Regions from separate parts of the Desulfitobacterium metallireducens DSM 15288 genome, predicted to be linked through region 2. Evidence: riboswitches for the same ligand, from Rfam matches in the RefSeq annotation. Region 2 holds a riboswitch; the other holds the start of a gene.
What was found. Region 2 has a riboswitch for molybdenum cofactor ahead of DESME_RS07195 (molybdopterin-binding protein). Riboswitches for the same ligand answer to the same signal wherever they lie in the genome.

Region 1: another riboswitch for molybdenum cofactor. It lies ahead of DESME_RS00800 (molybdopterin molybdotransferase MoeA); the one in region 2 lies ahead of DESME_RS07195 (molybdopterin-binding protein).

What each region holds. Positions count from the first base shown of each region.
Region 1 is NZ_CP007032.1:168,279-172,474, forward strand. It holds gene DESME_RS00790 (radical SAM protein) at 1-188, shown strand, start outside; gene DESME_RS00795 (molybdopterin-dependent oxidoreductase) at 185-2,368, shown strand; molybdenum cofactor riboswitch at 2,366-2,493, shown strand; gene DESME_RS00800 (molybdopterin molybdotransferase MoeA) at 2,580-3,797, shown strand; gene DESME_RS00805 (molybdopterin-binding protein) at 3,824-4,196, shown strand, end outside.
Region 2 is NZ_CP007032.1:1,492,011-1,496,206, forward strand. It holds gene DESME_RS07175 (M42 family metallopeptidase) at 1-483, shown strand, start outside; tRNA gene DESME_RS07180 (tRNA-Lys) at 564-639, shown strand; gene DESME_RS07185 (4Fe-4S dicluster domain-containing protein) at 796-1,413, shown strand; gene DESME_RS07190 (Crp/Fnr family transcriptional regulator) at 1,392-2,093, opposite strand; molybdenum cofactor riboswitch at 2,190-2,322, shown strand; gene DESME_RS07195 (molybdopterin-binding protein) at 2,317-3,339, shown strand; gene DESME_RS07200 (VWA domain-containing protein) at 3,383-4,196, opposite strand, start outside.

The DNA of each region.
Region 1 (4,196 bases), 1.3 Mb from region 2:
CCGGATTATCGATCTTGATTGAGAATTATATGGATGCCATGAATATGGATCTTCAAAAATTAAAAGAGTGCAGCATGATTGTAGCCGGCAAAAACGGGGGGTTAATTCCTTTCTGCGTATACCAGCTTACCAATATTGAGGGAAAGAAGCAGAGTGAATTAAGCTTGCCTGCAGGTAATTCAAAATGACGGAGAATAGCACGATTCAGACGAATTGCCGATTCTGTGGATATCAATGCGGAATTATAGCAACTGTCAAAGACGGGCGAGTGACCAAAGTTAAACCTGATCCTTCCCGGTTCCCCTATGATGGGATGATTATGAGGGGTTGCCGTCGTTGGCCGATGATTACGACGGTCATGGATCATCCTCAACGAATAAACTATCCTTTAAAACGCGTAGGGGAACGAGGCAGTGGTCAGTGGGAAAGAATTTCCTGGGAGCAAGCTTTGGATGAGATCGGGGAAAAGCTTCAATCGCTTAAGGATAAGTTTGGTCCCGAGATGCTGGCAACAAGCATCGGGGGTCCGCATACGACATTTTGGCCATTGCATCGGTTTATGTCTCTCTTTGGCAGCGCTAATAATATGGGAATCGGGCAGATTTGCTGGAATCCGGGAATCTGGGTAAATACACTGACGTACGGCTGGCCGATTGATATGGAGCTCGATCCGGAAAATACGGGATGTGCGATTCTTTGGGGTGTTAACCCTGCAGAATCGGATAACTCTTTGTTCTGGCGTACAGTCTTAGAATTCAGTCGGACAAAAAAACCATTGATTGTTGTTGATCCCAGATATACTCGGACGGCGGAGCAAGCAACGCTTTGGCTTCCGGTGCGCCCAGGAACAGATATAGTTCTAGCGCTTGGATTTTTACACGTTATTGTGAAGAAAAAGCTTTATAATCAAGAGTTTGTTCAAAAATGGTGCCATGGGTTTGACCGTCTCGCTGAGCATCTTACTCCGTATACTCCGTCCTATGTTGAGAAGATTACGGGGATAAAAGCGGAGAATGTAATTGAGGCAGCTCACTTATTTGCAGGTAATTCACCCGCTACTTTGTATAGCGGAAGAGGGATTGACCAGCTTGGGGTTAACAGCTTGCCAACTCATCGAGCGCTGGCCATTTTAAGAGCAATAACGGGTAACGTCGATGTGCCTGGAACATCTCATCTCAGCGAAATGCCTGATTTTATCCCTGAGCTTGACTTGGAACTGAGTGAACCCTTTGCAGCAACAAATCCAAAACATCTAGGAAAAGATAAACTAAAGCTCCAATCCTATGCAGGCTATGCTAAAGTTCGAGAACAAACGATGAAGCATAACAAACGACTTCCTATGCGTTACCTGACTTCCGCACATCCCAATCAAGTATGGCAGGCAATGTTAACGGGTGATCCTTATCCTATTCGCTCCATGATTGTCATGGCCTCAAATCCTCTTTTAACTCAGGCAGATACCCAGCTGGTGCATAAGGCTTTAAAGAGCTTGGATCTCCTCGTCGTTTTGGAATTGTTTAAGACCCCTACCGCTATGCTTGCAGATTATATATTGCCGAGTGCCGGAGCTTTAGAACGCCCTTTGTTGGAGACAAAAGCCGGGGTAGCGAACATTGCTTACGGCGGTGATCAGGCAGTTGAACCCTACTATGAACGACGCCCGGATTTTTATTTTTGGAAAGAGCTTGGGATCAGGCTCGGTCAAGAAAAGGATTGGCCCTGGGATACGTATCGCGACAGTCTGGAAGCAAGTTTATCGCCGCTTGGTTTAACGTGGGATGAGTTTAGTATGACCGGTTTATATTCTCAGGAAAATCGATACTTTAAATATGAAGAACTTGATCCAAACGGATTTCCCGTGGGGTTTGCCACAGTCAGCGGCAAAGTTGAAGTATATAGCGAACTATTAAAGGAAATAGGCGATGATCCTTTACCCAGATCCAAAAAACTTCCGGAAAGCAGCAAGGATTTCCCTCTGTTGCTCATGAGCGGAGCTCGTTTTCAGCCTTATTATGCGTCAAGTTATCATCAACTTGAGAAGTTTCGTACCTCTCATCCAGAGCCTATTGTAGAAATGAGCTTGGATACAGCGAATCGATTGGGATTAGAAGAGGGATGTTCAGTTTGGGTAGAGACAGAACGAGGCAAGGCGCGATTTATAACTAAGATCGTTCCCATGTGCGAGGATACCGTCAGTGTGGAATATGGCTGGTGGTACCCGGAAATGAGCGCTGCAGAACCTGAATTGGGCGGACTGTGGTTTTCCAATGCCAATGTTTTGACTAGTGGAGATTTCGAAACTTCCGACTCGTTAGTTGGAACCTGGACCTATAATGGAATACCTTGCCGTGTAGAAAAAACTAAATAATAAAGTTTTCTCCGAGCCTTATTTCCTAAAGTAGATGCTATGGAATGAGGTCTGGACTGAGTCCACGGAGTAATAGAAGAAATTCTATTACTTGCTGTATGCGAAGGAGATGCATGAAAAAATGGGTTAGCGTATTAAAAGTTAACCTTCGAAACTCCTGCATTTTCTCGAATGCGGGAGTTTTATATTATATCGAAAAAGGGGGATAACGATGAAAAATAACATTACGTTGGAAGAGGCACAAAGCTTAGTATTTGATCATTGTTCAGTAATGGAAAGTGAGCAGGTAAATATAAAAGAATCCTTTGGGAGAGTGTTATTTGAAGATATTGCAGCTCAGGAAAATATCCCTCCTTTTGCTCGCTCTCCGTATGATGGTTATGCTTTTCGCGCTCAGGACACAGAAAATGCAAGCCCAACGAATCCAGTAATCCTTAACATCATCGATGAAGTTCCTGCCGGTTACACTTCTGCAAATACCGTCGAATCCGGAACGGCGGTTAAGATTTTAACTGGGGCTCCCATCCCGGAAGGAGCAGACGCCGTAATCAAGTTCGAAGAAACGGTTATCCTTAAAAATCAGGTCAAAATTACTGCCTCGTTTCAGCCGGGCGAAAATATTGTGCCCGCTGGCGAAGATGTTAAGCGGGGAACATTGATTGCTTCGAAAGGAACGGCGATTACCTCACCGATTATGGGTTTAATCGCAGCGATCGGTCAGGAAGATATCGCAGTTTATAAGATCCCTAAAATTGCGATTATCAGTACTGGGGATGAGCTTATCGACATTTCAGAGCAGTTGATTCCGGGAAAGATTCGCAATACGAACTGTTATACGCTTTTTGGCAATATCCAATCGATAGGTGCTATTCCCTTAATTATCGGTACAGCGAAAGACCGAAAAGAAGAAATCGCCGCCTTAATAGAGCAGGCTTTGGATCAAGCGGATTTGGTATTAACGACCGGCGGAGTATCGGTAGGAGATTATGATATGGTCAGCCGAGCGATGGAATATATAGGGGCCAATCTTCTTTATAAAAAAATCGAGATCAAACCAGGATCTGCGACGGCGGCGGCAGTTAAAGACGGCAAACTGATTTTAGGATTATCGGGAAATCCTTCGGCAGCTTTAACCAATTTCCATCTCGTGGCCGTTCCGTTTATTAAGAAAATGGCCGGCAGAACGAATTATTTGAACGAGAAAATTGAAGTTACGCTGAAGAAAGATTTTAAGAAAGAAAGCCCGCGCAGGAGATTCCTCAGAGGCCGCTTGGTCTTTGAAGAGGGAGTCAGTATGATGGAGCCGACGGGAGATCAAGGCAACGGGATCTTAAGTTCCATGATTGGCTGTAATATTTTGACGGAAGTCCCCGAGGGGAGCGGGCCGAAGAAGTCCGGAGAAAAATTAGCCGCGTATTTAATTAGCTGACATTCTTTAGAGAGAGGAGTAAAGACGTGAAAAAGGTAGCAGTACAAGAAGCCATCGGCATGAAGCTATGCCATGATATGACGAAAGTGATCCCAGGGAAATTTAAGGGCAGAGCCTTTTGCAGGAATCATATTATCACTCAAGACGATATTCAGGAACTCCTAAGCATAGGCAAAGAGCACATTTTTATTTGGGAAGATAATGCTGGGGAGATCCATGAAGAGGATGCAGCCATCCGAATTGCCCAAGCGGTTATGGGTAAAAATCTTATAAAAACAGAGCCTGAGGAAGGAAAATCACTTCTTAAAGCAACAACTCGCGGCTTATTTAAAGTCAATAGTTCCCTTTTGACGAGACTAAATTCCATTGAGCATGTGACGGTACCTTCGTTACCCAATA
Region 2 (4,196 bases):
GTTGCAATTGAAGCACTAAAGCGGGTTCAGTCGGAACATGAAATCTCTATTGCTTTTACGGTTCAGGAAGAAGTGGGGCTTAGAGGGGCACAAACTGCGGCCTATGCGCTTGAATCTGATGTTGCAATTGCAGTTGATGTAACGCTAACCGGAGATACGCCTAAAGCCCATCCTATGGAAGTTAAGCTGGGGAGTGGTGTCGCGATTAAAGTTTTTGATCGCTCCATGATCACTCCTCCAAAAGTCAAACAGTGGATGGCTGATACAGCTGAAAAGCAGCAAATTCCTTACCAATGGGAAGTCCTCGAATTTGGAGGTACAGATTCAGGAGCCATTCACCTGACGAAAGGTGGAATTCCAGCGGGAGTACTCTCTGTTCCAACGCGATACGTTCATAGTCCATCCGAAATGATTGATACCGAGGATGTTGAAGCAGCGGTTAACCTCCTCGTAGCTCTGCTTGAAGGTCTTGTTCCTTTCTAATTTATCTATTAATATTTTCTTGTCGAAAAGTCTTGTATTTTAATATTGATAGATATATAATAAATGAGTCGTTTCGATACGCGCCACTAGCTCAGCTGGTAGAGCATCCGACTCTTAATCGGCAGGTCCAGGGTCCGAATCCCTGGTGGCGCACCATAATAAGTTTTAAGCGCAAGTGTCTTATCTAAGATACTTGCTTTTTATATTGCTTTGTAAATTGTGACATAGACCACAGATAACTTACACTTTCTTTGATAGACTGAGTTTAATTATTGTTCGTTCGTTAGAATATGTGAGTTTGGAGGTTAGAGAATGGCGAAATTACCTAGTTATATTTTGGACCATTGCCGCGATCATTGCCCTAAGGCTACTAAAGATTGGACCGGATTTTATACACAACTTGAAAAAGAGATCCAGGAACTTAACCTAAAAGCAACGCTTGAGGAACGTTTTCAATCCTTCCAATTCCACCATATCCCTAAAATTGCTTTGGCAGGATGTCCCAATGGATGTTCGCGACCTCAAATAAAAGATATCGGAGTAACAGGCTTCATGACTCCTCAACTTTCTGGAAATGATTGTTCAGAATGCCAAACTTGCATCTCTGTTTGTCAGGAAAATGCGATTTCGTGGTCTGAGGATGGGATTGCTATTGACACTCAAGAGTGTATATCTTGTGGCGAATGTATTCGTAGTTGCCCGACTGAAAGAATCAGTGCTAAAGAATCAGGATGGTTACTTAGTTTAGGAGGCCGCTTAGGCCGGCATCCTCAATTTGCTAAAAACGTAGGGCAGGTCAGAACAGGGCAAGAGGCTAAGAAGTGGATTTTGAGTATACTCCAAGATTATTGTAATCAGGGGTTAACCGAAGAAAGGCTGAGTCATTATCTCGAGCGTAATAAATGGGTTTATGAACCCAGTCGTTCATGAACCCATTCCCTTAATTTTTCCTTATTTAATATCTTGATTTTCTTTCGTTCGACTTCGATGATCTCTAATTCTTTAAGTTCGCCTAAGATTCGGCTTACAGATTCGCGAGCTAAGCTGCACATGCCAGCTAATTCAGTTGTCGAGAGTGGAATTGTGATCAAAATGCCATCTCCCACAGGCTGACCATGGGCATGAGACAAGGCAAATAATTTTGCGCCAAGACGTGATCGCGCATCGCCAAGGGCCACGTTTTTAATCTGGCGATAAGCACGTCTTAAATCTAAAGCCATACTTTGATAAAAAGGCATCAGGGCTTGAGGGTTTTCATTAAGGTAACGTAATAAGATCGTTCGATCAAGGACCAGTACTTCAGAATTTTCTACAGCTAAAGCGGCATACGGATAAGTCTTCCCATCAAGAGCGACTTCGGGAAAGAAATTTGGAGCCTGAATAACTCTAAAGATTTTCTCTGTAAATTCACTCATTAATAATAATTCAACTCTGCCCTTCAATAGAAGAAAGAAGGTGTTCGCTTCTTCCCCAGAAAAAAACAGATACTGTTTAGATGAATAATGCCGAACACGACTATGCAATTGACAGAGTTCCCAGAAGGTTAAAGGAAGTTGATCCCAGGGAGAACTTTGAGAAAATCGTTCTAAATCATCCTTATTTTTCATCATGGAGATCTTTTTTACTCCTTTAAGATTAGATTTGTTTATTCTATTATTATCATACCATTCTAGCATCAATAAGCCTAAAATTTTATAAAAATTATGCTATAATAATTGTACCGAGCCTAGAGACCTACAGAGTTTCCATGGTCCTAGGCCGTTTCAGGATTCCTGAAACCGGGGTATATCTAGAAATGGATAGGCCTTCCAAATGAAAAGGAGGATTTAGAGCATGGAGAAAATCCGTGTTGAGGATGCAGTTGGAGCTGTACTCATGCATGATATGACACAAATTATTCCTGGACAAAGTAAAGGTCCCCGATTTCGCAAGGGGCATATTGTGAAGGAAGAAGACATTCCTGTACTTCTAAGTATGGGTAAAGAGCATATTTATGTTTGGAATCAGGCTAAAGGGCTTATCCATGAAGATGAAGCAGCTGAGCGTTTAGCAAAAGCGGTAGCAGGTCCTGGACTTACCTTTAGTGAAACCAAGGAAGGAAAAGTCAATCTTCTTGCTGAATATGATGGCTTACTTTATGCTTCAGAAGAGGGTATTTTAGCCCTTAATTCGATCGAAAATGTTGTTCTGGCAACACTTCATAATCATCGTCCTGTGAAAAAGGGCGAAAAAATTGCGGGTACACGGGTTGTGCCGCTCATGGTTGAAGGTGAAGTTGTTTTGGAAGCTGAACGTATAGCCCATGAGTTTTCAGAACCGATTCTCCAAATCCGCGCTTTGCGGTCTCATAAGATAGGGATCGTGACGACCGGAAGTGAAGTCTATCATGGACGGATTGAGGATAAGTTTGGTCCGGTTCTGCGTAAGAAAGCGGAGAAGTTGGGTTCTGTTATTATCGAGCAAAGCTTTGCTGATGACGATGTGTCCATGATCCAAGCTAAGATCCGGGAGCTCATTGGTCAGGGGGCAGAAATGATTTTTGTAACGGGTGGTATGTCTGTTGATCCTGATGACCTTACTCCGACAGCTATTCGGAGTATGGGGGCTGACTTGGTTACCTATGGCGCTCCAGTATTACCTGGAGCGATGTTCCTACTCTCGTATCTAGATGGGATTCCAGTTATGGGGTTACCGGGTTGCGTGATGTATTCACGGACGACAGTTTTTGATTTAGTCGTAACTCGGCTTCTAGCAGGTGAAAAATTAACTCGACAAGATATTGTTAAATATGGGCATGGTGGATTATGTTTAGAATGTCCAGAATGCACCTATCCTCATTGCCCCTTCGGAAAATAATATGGATATGAAACAAAGAGACCTTCTGGGTCTCTTTGTTTATCTAGAAGATCCTTCTGCTTACGAGCTGAAGATCTTTAATCGTTCGGCATCTGAAAACACCAGTACAATAAGGCAAGTATTCTTTTAGAATATTATCTGATGAGTACCAATCCTTTTTATCAAGAGGATTCAGCCAATAGACCCGCTTTACTTTTTTGTTAATTTCTTGCAGATATTCAACTTGAGAAGGACAATAATTATTTCGCCCATCACCAAGGATCAAGACTGTTGCCTGTGAAGAGATTAGAGGTAACCAATCGTTTTGAAACTCTGAAAGTACTTTCCCGTAATCGGAATATCCTGAGGAGTTACGATGACTCCAGGCTTGGGCCGAGTCCAAAGTATTGAAACCTTCCTCATGGGTAATATCCCAAAGGGAATCAATGAAAAGAAAAAGCCTGGTTTTACGAAAACGCAACTTGAGGTGAGAGATTAAGAAAAGTAAGAATTTGGAGTAGGGGAGAACTGAGTTGGAAATATCACAAAGAACAACAAGTTCTGGTCTCTGTGGAACACGCGCTTGGTAGCTCAAACGAAAAATAGTCCCGTTCCCTTGTACAAGTTCCTGTATAGCTCGATGGATACTGATTTCTCCGTGTCTTGAGGACTTCTTCCTGAACCCTGGCCGTTGTGCTAAGCGTTTGCCAAGGATTTTGAGGGCCTGCTGGACCGTGCTTTTTTCTTCTTGGTTAAAAGATTCTAGGGGCCTGTATAGCCAATGCTCGGCTTTTAGAAGCTCCCACTGATTTTCCTTTTTGATTCGGTTCCATAGTATTTGTTGACGAATTTTTTTGTGAAATTCAGATTTTAAGGTG